DNA from 3 places in the Gracilibacillus sp. HCP3S3_G5_2 genome. Region 3 is predicted to be linked to each of the others. Evidence: riboswitches for the same ligand, from Rfam matches in the RefSeq annotation. Region 3 holds a riboswitch; each other region holds the start of a gene.
The links. Region 3 has a riboswitch for S-adenosylmethionine ahead of ACTNEP_RS04655 (PLP-dependent aspartate aminotransferase family protein). Riboswitches for the same ligand answer to the same signal wherever they lie in the genome.

Region 1 (5,675 bases), on a different contig from region 3:
AAAAGATCAAGTACAATTAATGAAGGCCATTAAAAATGACTAGTTTTATAACTAGTCATTTTTTCTTTAGGTCAAAGCTTCAGTTGACTCCTTATACCAATTAATCTGCTTCTGAAGACGAACAACTTCTCCAATGACGATTAAAGAAGGATTGCTGATTTCATGTAACCTATCTGTAATTGTTTCTAAGTCAGCAACAATTGTTTTTTGGTGTGGGAGTGTGCCCCAATGGATGATAGATACTGGAGTTGTTTCACTTAATCCCGCCTTCCTTAACTTTTCGCAAATAACCGGAAACTTCTTGATTCCCATATAAAAACATAACGTATCCGCTCCGTTGGCAATATGACGCCATTGTTCATCAGTTTTAGTTTCTGGATTAGATCCATTAATGAAACTTACCGATCCACTCACATGACGGTGCGTAAGCGGGATCCCTGCATAGGCGGCAGCACTTATTCCAGAGGTGATGCCTGGTACCACTTCGTACGCTATCTTGTTCTGTTCAAGATGCAGCGCTTCTTCCCCACCTCTACCGAAAATAAATGGATCTCCACCCTTTAATCGTGTTACAACCTTCCCTTCTTGTGCATAATATACAAGTTGATCATTAATCTTCTCTTGAATCACTCCATGCTTTCGAGGTTGTTTGCCACAGAAGATCAATTCAGCTCCTTCTTTGACATTATCCAGTAAAGATGGATTCACTAATCTGTCGTACAGGATGACATCTGCTTCTTGTATTGCCCGTAGTCCTTTCACTGTTATTAATTCTTCATCTCCTGGTCCTGCTCCCACTAAATACACTTTCCCCATGTTGATCCCATCCTTTTTCTGTAATCGCTTTTGCTGGTTTTTCTCGTAATCCCACTAATATATAAGTGGCTAAAATAGTTAATGTTAATAATACAACTTGATCATATTTTTGTTTTACCATTACCTCTGTCAGTGCAAATGCAATAACTAATGATACAATAGGTGATGTAACCCATACTTTCGCTATTTGGTGTATTATTTTTTGTTTCCAGACATTTTTTAACTGGTTGCTTGCATTAATCCCGACTATCGCTGACGTTGTAACTTGTGTCATTGGTATCGGTATTCCTAATAACGAAGCCCCTAGCACCAATCCCCCAGTAGCACCAGAAATCACAATACCATTACCTAAAGAAAGTGATGTAATTTTTTTTGCATTCGTTTCTAACACACGCCCACCAAAGAAAATACTACCGGCAGCTACCACTAGAGCCATTAATGGTAATCCCCATTCCATCGAAAGGATATCTGCACCAACTAATGGACCTAAAGCATTTGCGACGTTGTTCATACCAGCTGCTATAGCTTCAAGTATACCAGTTAATAATAATAATAATGTTAACAGTTTTAAAGGAGGTCGATAGCTAACCTTTCGTAAAAGTGCTTTGCGTGCTTTTTCAAATATTAGGGTAATCATAAAGGCTGCAATAGGTACAATGAGCCAAAAAGAGACTATTATCAATATATTATGGACATGTAATTGTTGATAACTTAATCCTACTCCAATTATTGCGCCCACGGTGACTTCACTAGTAGACAAAGGAATTCCGATATAGTTAGTGACTAATAATGTAACACCCGAAACTAATAAAATAATACAGGCAACCTTAATGTCAAAGATTTCCTCAGCGATAATACCTTTCCCTAAAGTATTGGTAACATGTTGTCCACCAAGGACTGCACCAGTAAGTGCACCTAATCCAGCAATAATCAAGGCATACTTACGTCGCCTGATTACTTTAGTACCATACGTAATACTCATGCTAGCTGCTGATCCACTTGCACCAATGTTAAATGCAAAGAGACAAGCAGCTAAAATAGCAACGATAACTAACATTCAGATCCCAACTTTCTCCTCTATAATCCTATCACTCCATTACTTATATACCAATAGGAAAACTCGGATTAATGTAATAAAAATGCAGACACTCGCATGGAAGTTTGCGACTGCACTCGAAGTTACATATTCCTGGCCAGTATTTCTTATTTATATAAACACAGAAAACTCCTACTTGACGATGAAGTAGGAGTTTGCCTCTTATCTGCCAAGAAAAACCTGCTGGATGTAGCACAGTACTTTTCAGCCTGTTGCTGAGAATTCACAGGGCCAGGTCCCTCCTTCTCTCTTGATAAGACAATATTATATTTTCATTTTTTTCCAAATTTTAATGTTGTACATAATATAAGTCATTCCTGCATAATTGTCAATAGATTCCAAATAATTATTTTTTAACATTTAACCTTGTAATTATTTCCTTTTTATTATATGATGATTGTATTAAATTTCCATATAAATTAAATATCTTATCAAGAGAGGTTTAGGGACTGGCCCGATGACACCTCAGCAACCAGCAATATGCATTGTATGGTGCTAAATCCAGAAGGTACATTACCGAAGATAAGAGAATGCAACCTTAATCAAAGGGGTCTTCTACTTATCGAAGGCCTCTTTTTCATTAGAAAAAAAGATAAACAGAAATCTCCGAGCTCTGAGTGCCGAAACTAGATGGCTTCCCTATTTAGCTTTGCAAATTGATAAAATGGTAGCCTTATACCTTACTATGTTTCAACTGAGGCACTCTATGCTTTTTACGAAAGGATGTTGCTAAATGAAAAATATTGAAACGATCCTTGCACAAATAGGAAACCGTAAAGATCAGCGTACTGGTGCAGTAGAAGCACCCATTTATTTCTCAACAGCGTACCAACACACTTCACTCGGACAATCAACTGGTTACGATTATACTCGAACTGCAAATCCGACGCGTGAAATTGTCGAAGAGGCAATTGCAACTTTAGAAAGAGGTGTAAAAGGATTTGCATGCTCATCAGGGATGGCTGCCATTCAGTTAGTTTTCTCCTTATTCAAACAAGGCGACGAAATTATCGTATCCGAAGACATTTATGGAGGAAGCTATCGATTATTTCAGCATTTTCAAGCGTCTTATAACATTAAACCAGTATATGCCAATCCAAAAGAAATGGAACAACATATAAACGAAAATACAAAGGCTATTTTCATCGAAACTCCAACTAATCCACTATTAATGGAAATAAATATTGAGAATTTAGCCACACTTGCCAAAAAACATCAGCTGCTGCTAATCGTGGACAATACTTTTTACACACCATATTTACAGCAGCCTTTAACACAAGGTGCAGATATTGTCATTCATTCTGCTACCAAATATCTAGGAGGACATAATGATGTACTGGCAGGCCTTGTCATTGTAAAAGATGCAAACTTAGGTGATCAATTAACCTATCTTCATAATGCCATAGGGGCTGTATTATCACCCATGGATTCGATGCTCTTAATAAGAGGTATGAAAACATTGTCACTTCGTTTAGCACAACAGCAGCAAAATGCTCAACAGTTAGCCGTTTTTTTAAAAGAATTACCACAGGTAGACGAAGTTCTTTATCCTGGAAAAGGTGCGATGATCAGTTTTCGTGTAGTAAATAATACTTTAATTTCTCCCTTTTTGGAACAGTTGCAAGTAATTTCGTTTGCCGAAAGTCTTGGAGGAGTAGAGAGTTTTATCACTTATCCAACTACACAAACGCATGCTGATATTCCGGAGGAAGAGCGGAACAAACGTGGAATTAGTGATACATTGCTACGTTTTTCTGTTGGAATTGAGAATGTAGATGATTTAAAACGCGACATAACACAAGCATTAGGGGGAGAATAAAATGAAACAGTCAAAAGAAACAACACTTTCACATGGTGGCAATCAACAAGGCTTTCATGAAAAACATACCGGAGCTGTGAATCCACCCATTTACGTATCCTCTACTTATCACCAACAACACTTTAATAAATTGGGTGATTATGATTATAGTCGGTCAGGTAATCCGACACGTGATCAATTAGAAACTATTATCGCCAAATTAGAAAACGGAACAGATGGATTTGCATTCTCATCAGGGATGGCAGCAATATCCTCTGCTTTTATGCTGTTAGAGGCAGGAGATCATATTATCATTTCGAAGGATGTCTATGGTGGTACGTTTCGATTCGTTACCCAATTATTAACGCAATTCTCGATTGGACATACGTTTGTGGATATGACAAATCCTGAAGAAATAGAAAAAGCTATTCAACCAAATACCAAAGTGATTTACATAGAAACTCCGGCAAATCCTTTATTACAAATTACCGATATTAATAAAGTTGTTCAGCTAGCAAGAGAGTATAATTGTTTAACTTATTTAGATAATACATTTATGACTCCATTGCATCAACAGCCATTAGATCTCGGTGTTGACATCGTGTTGCACAGTGCTACTAAATTTTTATCAGGACATAGCGATATTGTTGCAGGGTTAGCCGTTACAAAGAATGAGGAGCTTGCTGCTAAACTGAAATTCGTCCAAAACACGTTTGGTGCTATTCTAGGTGCAAAAGATTGTTATCAATTAATACAAGGAATGAAAACATTAGAGCCGAGATTTTCCAAAAGTGTGTCATCAGCAAGGATGCTAGCAGAATTTTTCCATTCTCATGATGAAATTGAACATGTCTATTATCCAGGCTTGGATCACCATCCTGGTGCACCGATACATGCCAAGCAATCTACCAGTCCAGGAGCTGTATTATCTTTTCTGTTAAAAGATAGTGTCGATCCCCACCACTTCGTCGATCAATTATCGATTCCTGTGTTTGCCGTAAGCTTGGGTGCCGTTGAATCGATTTTATCTCATCCAGCTACAATGTCACATGCGGCAATGCCGATGAAGGAAAGAGAAGCTAGAGGGATAAGTGAACGTCTTTTCCGTTTATCTGTCGGGATTGAAAATACAGAAGACCTGATCGAAGACTTTAAAAATGCCTTATCAGTAAAAACAGGCGTATGGTAGAAAAACTGTCTATTTCATGATAATTCAGCGAACAAGTGATATCTTTCTTCCACTCTTACACAAGAATGGAAGAAAGGCACTTCGCAGTTTTTCGAGGTTCTTTTACAAGAAACTTACTATCCGCTGACATCGGGGATAAAAATTATCTATACTTTTATGTTTTTTACCTGTTAGTTTGTTAAAGCTAACAAAGCTATTTCCACTGCTTTATCCATTGCATTTTTCATCTGATCAGTGTGAGGATTATAGTCTTTTGATAAATCAGCATCAGCATATCCATCAATAGCAACAATAGCTCCTGCTTTTACATCACGAATACTAGCAATCGTGTACAAAGCAGCAATTTCCATTTCGACAGCTACTACTCCTGCTGCTTGATATTGCTGATGTGGAAATGGGGTAACCCCTTGATAAAAAACATCCAATGTTAATGTAATACCAGAAAACGTAGGGAAATTTATTTTTTCTGCTACTGCTAATAGATTGTTGGTAACCGATAAATCCGCTACTGCAGGGAAGCCCGATGGCACAATCTGACTGGTCAAACCATCTGTTCTTACTGCAGCTGTACTAATAACCAGACTACCCGGTTCTACTTGTTGTTGATAAGAGCCTGCAGTACCAACTCTGATCAGTTCTTCTACGCCACCTTGAATCAATTGTTCAAAACAAACAGCTGCTCCTGATGAGCCTACTCCATGGCTAACAACAGCAATATATTGTTTTTTATAATACCCAACATACGTATAATACTCACGATTCTTGCTTAAAAGCTG
Region 2 (5,675 bases), on a different contig from region 3:
GGACAACAAAGTCACCAAAATGTTCTTTTGCTTCACGGTTATTCGCAAAATCTTTAAAAATATCTTTTAAGGTTGCTAGAATCTCTTCTTCGCCAATGTTTTCGCGGTAAAGTTGATTTAGACGATCACCGATAAAGCTTCCGCCAAGGTACAGATTATATTTCCCTGGTGCCTTACCGATAAAGGCAATCTCAGCTAAAGCTGGTCGTGAGCAGCCATTTGGACATCCTGACATCCGGATTACGATCTCTTCATCCTTCAAGCCTTCTGCTGCTAAAAGATCTTCTATTTTATCAATAAGGGAAGGTAAGTAACGCTCTGATTCTGCCATTGCTAATCCACACGTAGGTAAAGCAACACAAGCGATTGAATTCTTTCGTAAACCGGAGTATTGTTTTCCTTCTCTGATTCCATACATGTCAAGAATCTCATTAATTTTTTTCTTTTTCTGTACAGTGACATTAGCGATAACTAAATTCTGGTTCGGTGTTAAGCGGAAATCCCCGGTATGAATGTTGGCAATCTCTCGGAGAGCTGTCATCAGTTTATAGTCATCTGTATCTTTTACTCTGCCATTCTCTACAAAAAGTGTTAGATGCCATCTGTTACTTCCTTTTATCCAGCCATATCTGTCACCATTATGGTCGAAATGAAAGTCTTTTGCCTCTTCCAACTCCCATCCAAGTCGTTCTGCAAGCTCTTGTTTAAACCAATCAAGTCCATTACGGTCGATTGTATATTTAAATCTAGCATTCTTACGGTCGGAGCGATTACCAAAATCTCGTTGAATGGTGACGATTTTCTCCGCAACATTTACGACATCTTCTTTTGAGCAGTATCCGGCAAGTTTCCCTAGTTGTGGATAGGTATTGGTGTTGCCGTGTGTGGATCCCATTCCGCCGCCGACTACGACATTAAAGCCCTGTACTTGATTATCTTCTATAATGGCAATCAGCCCGATATCTTGTGAAAATACATCAACATCATTAGAAGGTGGTGCGGCAATACCGATTTTAAATTTTCTTGGTAAATAAGTTTTCCCATAAATCGGCTCTTCTTCCTCTTTAGAATCAATAATTTTCTTCTGATCTAGCCATATTTCATGATAGGCACCTGTTTTGGGAGAAAGATGATCACTGATTTTTTGTGCCCAATCCTGAATTTCTTGGTGGACTTCAGATTGGTAAGGATTCGGGTTACACATGACGTTTCGGTTAACATCTCCACATGCGGCGATTGTTGTCATCAATGCTTCATTAATCGTTTTAATTGTCTCTTTTAGATTCCATTTTAATATTCCGTGCAGTTGAAAAGCTTGACGAGTTGTCAGTTTAATCGTATGATCGCCATATTTTTGAGCTAGCTCATCTGTTGTTAGCCATTGCTTAGGAGTTGCGACACCACCTGGAATTGCGATACGAAGCATGAACTGGTAGGCAGGTTCCAGCTTTTGTTTCCGTCGTTCATCTCTAATATCGCGATCATCCTGCTGATAGCTTCCATGAAACTTTAATAGTTTTGTATCATCGTCGGAAATCGAAGCGGTAATTGGGTCTTGTAACCCTTCTTTAATGGTGCCTCTTAGAAAACGGCTTTCTTCTTTTAGCTTTTCGATCGGGTCCAGTTTATTTGGATCGTTTACCATTTTTGTTCCCCCTTAATACACATCACGTTGATATCTCTTTTCTTGTTTTAATTTATTAACATATTCTTTTGCGTCTTCTTCACTAAGGTTTCCTTCTTGGCTAATAATCGAGAGTATAGTTTCGTGCACATCTTTTGCCATTCTTTTTTCATCACCACAAACATAAAGATGTGCACCAGCCTCGATCCATTCAAATAATTCTTTTGCTTTCTCTTGCATGCGATGTTGCACATATATTTTTTGTTCCGTATCCCTTGAGAAGGCAACGTCCATTTTCGTTAGGTAACCTTGCTTTAACCAATTTTGCCAATCAACTTGGTACAAAAAGTCAGTGCGGAAATGTTGATCACCAAAGAAAAGCCATGTTTTTCCTTTTAATTCCAACTCTTCCCGTTCTTCGATATAACCTCTAAATGGTGCTACTCCCGTACCAGGCCCAATCATAATCACCGGTGTTTCCTCATCCATTGGGAATTTGAAATTCGGATTTTTGTGTACATAGACATTCAACTGGTCACCTGGTTTAATGCGGTCCGCAATTTCTCCTGAGCATACACCACTTCGCTCACGACCATGTGTGTTGTATCTTACTGTTGCCACTGTCAGATGAACTTCATCAGGATTTGCTTGATAACTGCTGGAAATAGAATATTGTCTAGCAGGAATTTTTCTTAAAAAATGCATAATAGATGTTGGATCTAGTTGCTTTGGTGGGAAGTCGATAATTAAATCTAATAAATCACGTCCATCCATATAAGCTTTGCTTTTTTCTGCATCCTTAACTAATTCATGTAGTTTTTCGTTATCGAAATAATTGCTTGCTTTTTCTAACATGCCTTTCGTAATTCTCGTAATCTCAAAAATCGAGGTGAGGGCTTCTTGCACCGAACGAATTTCTCCTTGTTTATTAATCGGTATTGTCTGTTCAGCATTCCATTTCAGTTCGTCAATAACTGCCCTGACTAAAACAGGGTCATTCTTTGGAAAAATTGCTAAGCAATCTCCTGGTTCATAACTGAGATGAGAACCTTCCAAAGAAATTTCGATATGTCGAGTTTCTTTGTTGGATCCTTTGCCGCTAAGAACGATATTGTCTAATACTTCAGCAGTATAAGGATTGTTCTTAGAATAAATTGGCTGTTCAGCTGGTGTGGGACTGGTTGCAGCTGTATTCACCGAATTTCCGGCATCTTTTTTTAGCACAGTCAGTACATCTGAGATCCATTCTTCAGCGGGTTCATCATAATCGACATCACAGTCAACCCGAGGATGTATTCTGGTAGCGCCTAATTCTTCTAATCGTTTATCAAATTCCTTGCCTGTTTGACAGAAATACTCATAGGACTCATCGCCAAGTGACAAAACGGAAAAGTTTACCTTTTCAAGCTTTGGTGCCTTACGGCTGTGCAAATATTCATGGAATTGAATCGCATTATCAGGAGGATCTCCTTCACCGTGTGTTGCTGTGATAATGAGTAAATCTTCTACCTCTTTTAGTTTCTTTGGCTTAAAGTCATCCATGCTAGAAACTGTAACATCCCTCTGGATATCTTTTAGCTGGTTAGCTAGCTGTTCTGCTAGTGCTTGACTATTACCTGTTTCTGATCCGTATAAAATGGTGACGGTACGGGTTTCCACTTGAGCAGGTGCTGGCTGTTCAGCCGTTGTCACGGTTTGTGATGATTGGGAAGCGGCTAAATATCCAGCGAGCCAATTTTTTTGTGCATCTGTCAGTGTTGGTAGAATCTGATTCAATATTTCCGTCTGTTTTTCATCAAACGGACTGTTTACCACTTGTAATGTCAACATTTTCACCTCTTTTAATTAATCCGATAGACTTACTTGCATTTGGTGATAAAAAAATAGTTACTTTGATGATGGTGGAGTAGCATGTAAACCACATTCCGTTTTTTGAAAGTTAGCCCATCTCCCTGAACGCTCATCGTTAGCATCTGTAACTGGTGATGTACACGGGATACAGCCGATACTTGGGTAGTTTTGGTCATGCAGCTTGTTGTATGGTAATTGATGCTTTTCGATATATTCCCAAACATCCTCCCAAGTCCAATAAATTAAGGGACATACCTTAATGGAGTGGAAACGCTCATCCTTGTTAAGGAAATCTGTGTTTGCTCTTGTGGGTGATTGTGCTCTTCTTAACCCCGAAATCCATGCGGTAGCTCCGCTAAGTGCTTCTTCTAAAGGCTTTACTTTTCTGATATAACAGCATTGGTCTGGATTTCGGCTCCATAATGCTGAACCATATTGCTCTCGTTGTTCGTCTACCGTGAGGGAAGGTTTCTTCATTTCGATATCTAATAAAGGATATCGTTGTTTGACTTTCTCAATCAGGTCATAGGTTTCTTGAAAATGTAGGCCAGTGTCTAAAAATACTAAACTAGCATCTGGTTTCACCTTAGCGATCATGTCAATTAAAACCATGCTTTCCGCTCCAAAACTACAAGCATAGACCAAAGACTTTCCATACGTTTGATATGCCCATTCTAAAATTTTCTGTGCTCCTTTTGTCGGATCTTGAGGGTCAGGTGTCTCTCCGTTTAATGGACTTTCATAATAATTTTCATAAGTCAGCATGTATAGCTTCCTCCTCATTAAAAAAACCTTCTTATCAAAAGATAAGAAGGTAAGCAATGTGTATTTCTCCCTTCTTATCTTTCGGTTCAGCATATGCTGTTCCGCAGGATTTGGCACAGTGTTACGCTAGCGAACCTGTTGCCGAGGATTCACAGGGCCTGCCCCTCCACCTCTCTGGATAAGAATTCCATTTATGTTCGTTACTACCATAGTATACACAAATAATGGAAAAGTCAATGTCTTTTTGAAAAAACTGTAAAAAATAATACCAAGTTACTAGGTTTTTATTGATTACCGTTGTAATATATTTTCTATCTGTTCAATTGTATCTGGAGAAAGTTTTACACCAGCTGCTTTTGCGTTTTCTTCAATCTGAGCAGGTTTACTTGCACCGATAAGGGCACTTGATACATTATCTTGGCGTAAAATCCAGGCAATCGCTAATTGTGCTAATGAAAGGTTTTCGGTAGCTGCGATTTCCTGCAATGCCTCGACCTTTTCCAAGTTTTTCTCTGTTAATACTCGTGATAGATCTAAATTATCTTGAGCAGCTCGACTATCTTTTGGAATAGCCTCTCCTTTTTTATATTTTCCTGTTAGAACACCTTGAGCAAGGGGAGAGAAAACCACTTGGCCAATTCCATGCTTTTTACTTACAGGGATGACTTCTTTCTCGATATACCGATGAAGCATGCTATAGTTTGGCTGATTGACAACAATGCGATCTAACAGCTTTTGGTCAGCAAGGTGAATAGCTTCTGTCATTTGTTCGGCAGTCCATTCGCTGACTCCGATGTATAATACTTTCCCTTGGCGAACAAGATCATCTAATGCACGTAATGTTTCTTCTAATGGTGTATCAGGGTGGTAACGGTGGCAGTAGTAAATATCGACATAATCGAGGCCTAACCGCTGTAGGCTGGCGTCGCATTGCTCCATAATATGTTTACGTGAAAGACCTTGATCATTTGGTCCATCTCCCATTTTTCCAAATACCTTTGTAGCAAGGACATAGGAGCTGCGGGGATATTTTCTTAATGCTTTTCCAACAATTTTTTCTGCTTCGCCACGCATATAGACATTGGCTGTATCAAAAAAATTAATCCCGAGATCATAGGCTTTATCAATGGAAGCTTCTGCATTCTTTTCCTCGACATAGCCACCATATGTAAGCCAGCTACCTAAACTAATTTCGCTTACTTTCAGACCTGTTTTTCCTAAATGACGATATTCCATGTTTTACAACCTCCTGTTATTAAGCGTTTTCATCATTATAATAAATGGAGAGAGGAGAAGCGAATAATTTGTTTGGTGTTTGTTATGGAGATCACGAAGAAAAGAAGGTAGTGGTCTAGCTTGGAGCAAAATACGTAAGCATAGTGTTATTATTGTAGGGTGAATGAACCCAATGGAAGGAGAATTTAGTTGCTTGTTC
Region 3 (5,675 bases):
TACAGTTGAAATTGGTTATAGTTTTTCTAAAAATGTTGCAGGAAAGGGTTATGCAACAGAAGCCGTGAGTGGTTTAGTCAAGAAGTTATTTGATGAGTTTGAGGTGCATCGCATTCAAGCTAACCTTGATGCAAGAAATGAAGCATCACAAAGATTATGTGAGCGTATAGGGATGAGAAAAGAAGCTCATTTCATTCAGGATTTTTGGAGTAAAGGTGAATGGACAGATAGCATAGTGTATGGAATGCTATTTACAGATTTAAAATAAGGGGATTACTTTATTGTAAAAAAATACAATAGTTGCATAGTTCGCATAAGTCCTTTCGAATTAATGTGGAAAAAGAAAAGCACCTACCGTAAGAAGTAGGTGCTTTAGCATTTTAGAAACATATGTGTAACACTATATAGAAGAGCGTACCGTTTTACACATATTTTACATGTGCAACCTGTTTGAGATTGGTATGACAGTGTTTTCTTCTATCATATAAGCGCGCCCGGAGGGATTCGAACCCCCGACACATGGTACCGGAAACCATTGCTCTATCCCCTGAGCTACGGGCGCATAATGTTAGACTTCTTTCTATGTGTAACAAAGCTTCTCAATCACTGAGGATTAGCGAAGATTATCAAACTATTAGTGCTATTGCACTTAGCTTCTTCGGATTATTTGTACAGTGATAAAATGCGACAAGAATAATTATAGCGAATCGCTCGTATAATTTCAATACATAAATCAAACTTTGAATATTTGCGATGTAAGGTTTAAATCGTTATAGTTAAGGGTAGGATGAGGTTAGAAAAACAAATCGTTTGACCTTTTTTGACCATTCAGTTAAGATAAAAATAGTTAGAATTCATGAATGAAAAAGCAAGTGTTATAAAGGAGGAATTTTTCATGAACTTAATCCCTACAGTAATTGAACAAACAAATCGAGGCGAACGTGCTTACGACATCTATTCACGCCTTTTAAAAGATCGAATTATCATGCTTGGCAGTGGAATCGATGATAATGTTGCAAACAGTATTGTAGCACAGATGCTATTCTTAGCGGCAGAGGATCCAGATAAGGATATTTCATTATACATTAACTCACCTGGTGGCTCTATTACTGCAGGTATGGCGATTTATGATACGATGCAGTTCATAAAACCAAGTGTATCAACTATCTGTATTGGTATGGCCGCATCCATGGGTGCGTTCTTATTGGCAGCTGGTGAACCTGGTAAACGTTTTGCCTTACCAAACAGTGAAGTAATGATTCACCAACCATTAGGTGGTACACAAGGGCAAGCGTCAGACATCCAAATCCATGCTAATCGTATTATCGAAATGCGTAAAAAGCTAAACCAAATTCTAGCTGATCGTACTGGTCAACCATTAGAAGTAATTGAAAAAGATACAGACCGTGATAATTTCATGTCTGCTGAAAAAGCAAAAGAATACGGTCTAATTGATAAAGTAATGGAGAAGAAACCATCAGACTTAAATTAAAAAGAAAAAGTGGCGGAACTAACCGCCACTTTTTTTCGTTGAAAAGTTGATATTAAATGCTTAGTGTTAACAGTAATCCAAAGCTAGTACTTAGAAGAAGTCTCCACTTTTTATTTGTATTAATTTTCAGAAAATATCTTGACATCGTGTTTATCGCGTGCTACAGTATTACATAGCATTAATAAAAACGAGTAAACAACTCGGAATTATATATTTCTTATCTAGAGAGGTGGAGGGATCGGCCCTAGGAAGCCTCGGCAACCATTAAGTGAATCATCATTTAATACAGGTGCCAATTCCACTAAGTACATATACTTAGAGAGATAAGAGAGCGAATATACATATTCAAGTCTCTCTATCTCGGTGTAGAGAGACTTTTTTATGAACAATTGAATACTAAAACTCTTATCCAGAGAGGTGGAGGGACTGGCCCGATGATACCCAGCAACCATTAAGCAAAAGCTTAAAAGGTGCTAATTCCTGCAGGATATTTATCCTGAAAGATAAGGGGAAGACTACTGTTATGTCAGTTAAAGCCTTCTTCTTATCGAAGAAGGCTTTTTTTAATAGAGATAGTACTTAAAATGGAAATTTTAATTGGGGAGGAAATAAATAATGACAAATTTTAAAGGCTCAACTTACGATCCGGAAACAATTCATCTACATGGAGGGCAAGCGCCTGATCCGACAACAGGTTCACGGGCAGTACCTATCTATCAATCTACCTCATACGTGTTCCACGATACGGAGCATGCAGAAAGATTATTCGCTCTAGATGAGCCGGGCAATATTTATTCAAGAATTGGGAATCCAACGGTTGATGTCTTTGAAAAAAGGATGGCTCTTTTAGAGGATGGGGTTGCGGCTGTTGCTACAGCCTCAGGTATGTCTGCTATAACGCTATCAATTTTAAATCTGGCAAGTGCCGGTGATGAAATTGTTGCAGGCGTCAACTTATATGGTGGAACATACAATTTGTTCAATGTAACACTTCCACGTTATGGAATTACTGTTACATTCGTTGATCCAACAGACCCTGAAAACTTTAAAGCAGCGATTACAGATAAAACAAAAGCCGTTTACGGTGAAATTATTGGTAATCCTGGTTTACAGGTATTAGATGTGGAAAGGGTATCAGAGATTGCACATGATGCTGGTATTCCGTTAATAATTGATAATACTTTTGCCACTCCATTTGGATGTAAACCAATCACACTTGGTGCAGACATTGTAGTCCATTCTGCAACGAAATGGATTGGTGGCCATGGAACATCCATTGGTGGTGTCATTATTGATGGTGGACGTTTTAACTGGAATTCTGAAAAATATCCAGCGTTCACAGAGCCTGATCCAAGTTACAACGGTATTCGCTATGCAGTAGATTTTGGAACATTAGCCTTTATTACCAAAGTGCGTGTGCAATTATTGAGAGACTTTGGGGCAGCACTAAGTCCTTTTAATGCATTTCAATTGTTACAGGGATTAGAGACTTTGCATATTCGCGTTGAAAGACATAATCAAAACGCACTGGAACTCGCAAAACACTTAAATGAACATGAAGCGGTAGAGTGGGTAAGATATCCTGGTCTTGAAAGTCATCCATCCCATGAGTTAGCAAAGCGTATCTTAAATAATGGCTATGGTTCAATTATTGTATTTGGCATTAAAGGTGGACGTGATGCAGGTCGTGACTTAATCAACAATGTTGCATTATGGTCACATGTCGCGAACGTAGGAGATGCTAAATCACTCATTATCCACCCAGCATCTACAACACACCAGCAACTGACAAAAGAAGAACTTGAACAAACTGGTGTTTCAGAAGAATTAGTTCGCTTGTCTGTAGGCATCGAATCAGTTAGGGATATTAAAAATGACCTTGACCAAGCGCTAGTGAAGGCAACTGGAATAGGTGAAGAAAATGAGAAGCAAATTGTTGTAAATGACGAAGGAATTATCAAATGGGCATTAAATTCACCATATGAACGATACGTGGAAAACGGAGAAGAAGTAACACGACAAAAGACTCTAGCCATTGTTGGGCTAAGTGGAAAAGAAGCGAGACCTAGTTACCGCCTAGCAAGAAAAATGCAGCGACTTGGCTATAAAATCATACCGGTTAATCCGCGAGAAACGGAAATTTTAGGAGAAAAAGCATATCCAGACTTAAAAAGTGTTCCGGTCGATATCGATATTGTCCAAGTATTCCGTAGTCCAGACGCTGCAGTAGAGATTGCCAAAGAGGCAATAGAAGTAAATCCAAAAGTATTCTGGCTTCAAGAAGGTGTTGTGTCACCAAAAGCGGAAGAAATAGCCCTTCAAGGTGGTTTGCAGGTGGTCCATAACCGATGCACATATAAAGAGGCACAACGCTTAAGAGGAACTATTTCCACCTATGCATGTGAAATCTAGTACGAAAAGGAGAATACTAATAATGAAAAAGATACCATTAATTGATTTAAGAAGCTTTATGGCAATTGCGATATGTGGAATCATTATTATTTTAGCCGTTGGCTGTTCATCTGATAGCAATGCTGATGAAGGAAAACCTTCTGAGATTCGTTTAGACTATGCCTATTATTCGCCAACAAGTTTAGTATTAAAGGAATTCGGGTGGGCAGAAGAAGTGTTTGAGGAAGAAGATATCGATGTCACTTGGACATTAAGTCAAGGAAGTAATAAAGCAATCGAGTTTTTAAATAGTGATAGTGTAGACTTCGGTTCTACAGCAGGTGCAGCAGCTCTGATCGCGAAGGCAAATGGTGTGCCGCTGGAAAATGTATATATTTATTCTCAGCCGGAGTGGACAGCATTGGCAACTAATGAAGGCTCTGAGATTGAATCAATTGAAGACTTGGAAGGTAAAAAAGTGGCAGCAACTCTTGGTACAGATCCATATATTTTCTTGGTAAGAGCTTTAAACTCAGTCGGTTTATCTACGAATGATATTGAAGTAGTTCCACTACAGCATGCTGATGGTGGAAATGCGTTGGTTAATGGTGACGTAGATGCATGGGCAGGGCTCGATCCACATATGGCTAAACATGAATTAGAATCAGGAGCTGAACTATTTTACAGAGATATTAATCTTAATACGTATGGTTTCTTAAATGTCCGCGAAGACTTTGCGGAAAGCTATCCTCAATATGTTGAACAAGTAATTGAATTATATGAAAGAGCACGTGAATGGGTACTAGAAAACCCTGAAGAAGCGGCAGAGTTATTAGCCAAAGAAGCAGATATTAGTATGGATGTGGCGGAAATTCAGTTAGTGGAAAGAACGGACTTTTCGAACCCAATACCAGGAATAGAGCATATTGAATCTATCATCGCAGCTGGTAATGTGTTGAAAGATTCCGGTGACTTAGATGATGATAATGATGTGGAGACATTAACAGATGAGCTAATAAATCCGGAGTTTGCAGAAGCGGTAATACAATAAATGGTGTAGAAATTTTAGGAGGGGCAGAATAAATGGCTAAGCAACAAAATGACGTAACAGCTGGATACGTGAACCCAGCGTCATCAGAAACGGGAGGAAAAAGAGTAACAATCAATAAAAATAATGGCTCATTGTTTAGAACTATATTAATGGGTAGTATTATTCCTGTCATTCTAGTTATTTTGTGGGAAACCTTAAGTCGTGCTGGCGTTGTCCCTTCTAATCAATTGCCAGCGCCGACAACAGTCTTAGGAAAAATAGGGAGTATGGCACAAGATGGTTCTCTGTGGGGACATATCGGTATTACCACTTATCGGGTGTTTGCCGGATTTATTGTAGGAACAGTGGCAGCGATATTACTAGGTTCACTTGTTGGATTCTATAAAAAAGCAGAGCAATTACTAGATCCAATGATTCAAGCTTTTCGCTCCATTCCATCTTTAGCATGGGTCCCCTTGTTTATTCTATGGCTAAGCATTGGGGAAACGTCTAAAATAACGATGATTGCGGTTGGTGTATTTTTCCCTGTTTATTTAAATATTGTTAGTGGTATTTTAGGCGTCGATCGTAAATTGATTGAGGTTGGTAAGATGTACGGATTAAATACATTTCAACTTGTAAAGCGAATTATTCTGCCTGCCTCTTTACCATCTTTCTTAGTAGGAATGAGAAGTGGCTTAGGACTTGGCTGGATGTTTGTAGTAGCGGCGGAATTGATGGGCGCGAGTCAAGGCCTAGGAT

Region 1: another riboswitch for S-adenosylmethionine. It lies ahead of ACTNEP_RS19660 (anion permease); the one in region 3 lies ahead of ACTNEP_RS04655 (PLP-dependent aspartate aminotransferase family protein).
Region 2: another riboswitch for S-adenosylmethionine. It lies ahead of ACTNEP_RS08000 (phosphoadenylyl-sulfate reductase); the one in region 3 lies ahead of ACTNEP_RS04655 (PLP-dependent aspartate aminotransferase family protein).

The regions. Positions count from the first base shown of each region.
Region 1 covers NZ_JBQHXU010000020.1:11,317-16,991, forward strand. The annotation lists gene ACTNEP_RS19650 (hypothetical protein) at 1-43, shown strand, start outside; gene cobA (uroporphyrinogen-III C-methyltransferase) at 67-816, opposite strand; gene ACTNEP_RS19660 (anion permease) at 776-1,873, opposite strand; SAM riboswitch class I at 2,072-2,172, opposite strand; SAM riboswitch class I at 2,338-2,441, shown strand; gene ACTNEP_RS19665 (methionine biosynthesis PLP-dependent protein) at 2,646-3,731, shown strand; gene ACTNEP_RS19670 (aminotransferase class V-fold PLP-dependent enzyme) at 3,733-4,899, shown strand; gene ACTNEP_RS19675 (nucleoside phosphorylase) at 5,070-5,675, opposite strand, start outside.
Region 2 covers NZ_JBQHXU010000004.1:192,853-198,527, reverse strand. The annotation lists gene cysI (assimilatory sulfite reductase (NADPH) hemoprotein subunit) at 1-1,645, opposite strand, end outside; gene ACTNEP_RS08005 (assimilatory sulfite reductase (NADPH) flavoprotein subunit) at 1,658-3,454, opposite strand; gene ACTNEP_RS08000 (phosphoadenylyl-sulfate reductase) at 3,512-4,240, opposite strand; SAM riboswitch class I at 4,312-4,425, opposite strand; gene ACTNEP_RS07995 (aldo/keto reductase family protein) at 4,532-5,476, opposite strand.
Region 3 covers NZ_JBQHXU010000002.1:433,291-438,965, reverse strand. The annotation lists gene ACTNEP_RS04670 (GNAT family N-acetyltransferase) at 1-268, shown strand, start outside; tRNA gene ACTNEP_RS04665 (tRNA-Arg) at 490-562, opposite strand; gene clpP (ATP-dependent Clp endopeptidase proteolytic subunit ClpP) at 896-1,492, shown strand; SAM riboswitch class I at 1,707-1,822, shown strand; SAM riboswitch class I at 1,895-2,002, shown strand; gene ACTNEP_RS04655 (PLP-dependent aspartate aminotransferase family protein) at 2,108-3,904, shown strand; gene ACTNEP_RS04650 (aliphatic sulfonate ABC transporter substrate-binding protein) at 3,927-4,934, shown strand; gene ACTNEP_RS04645 (ABC transporter permease) at 4,967-5,675, shown strand, end outside.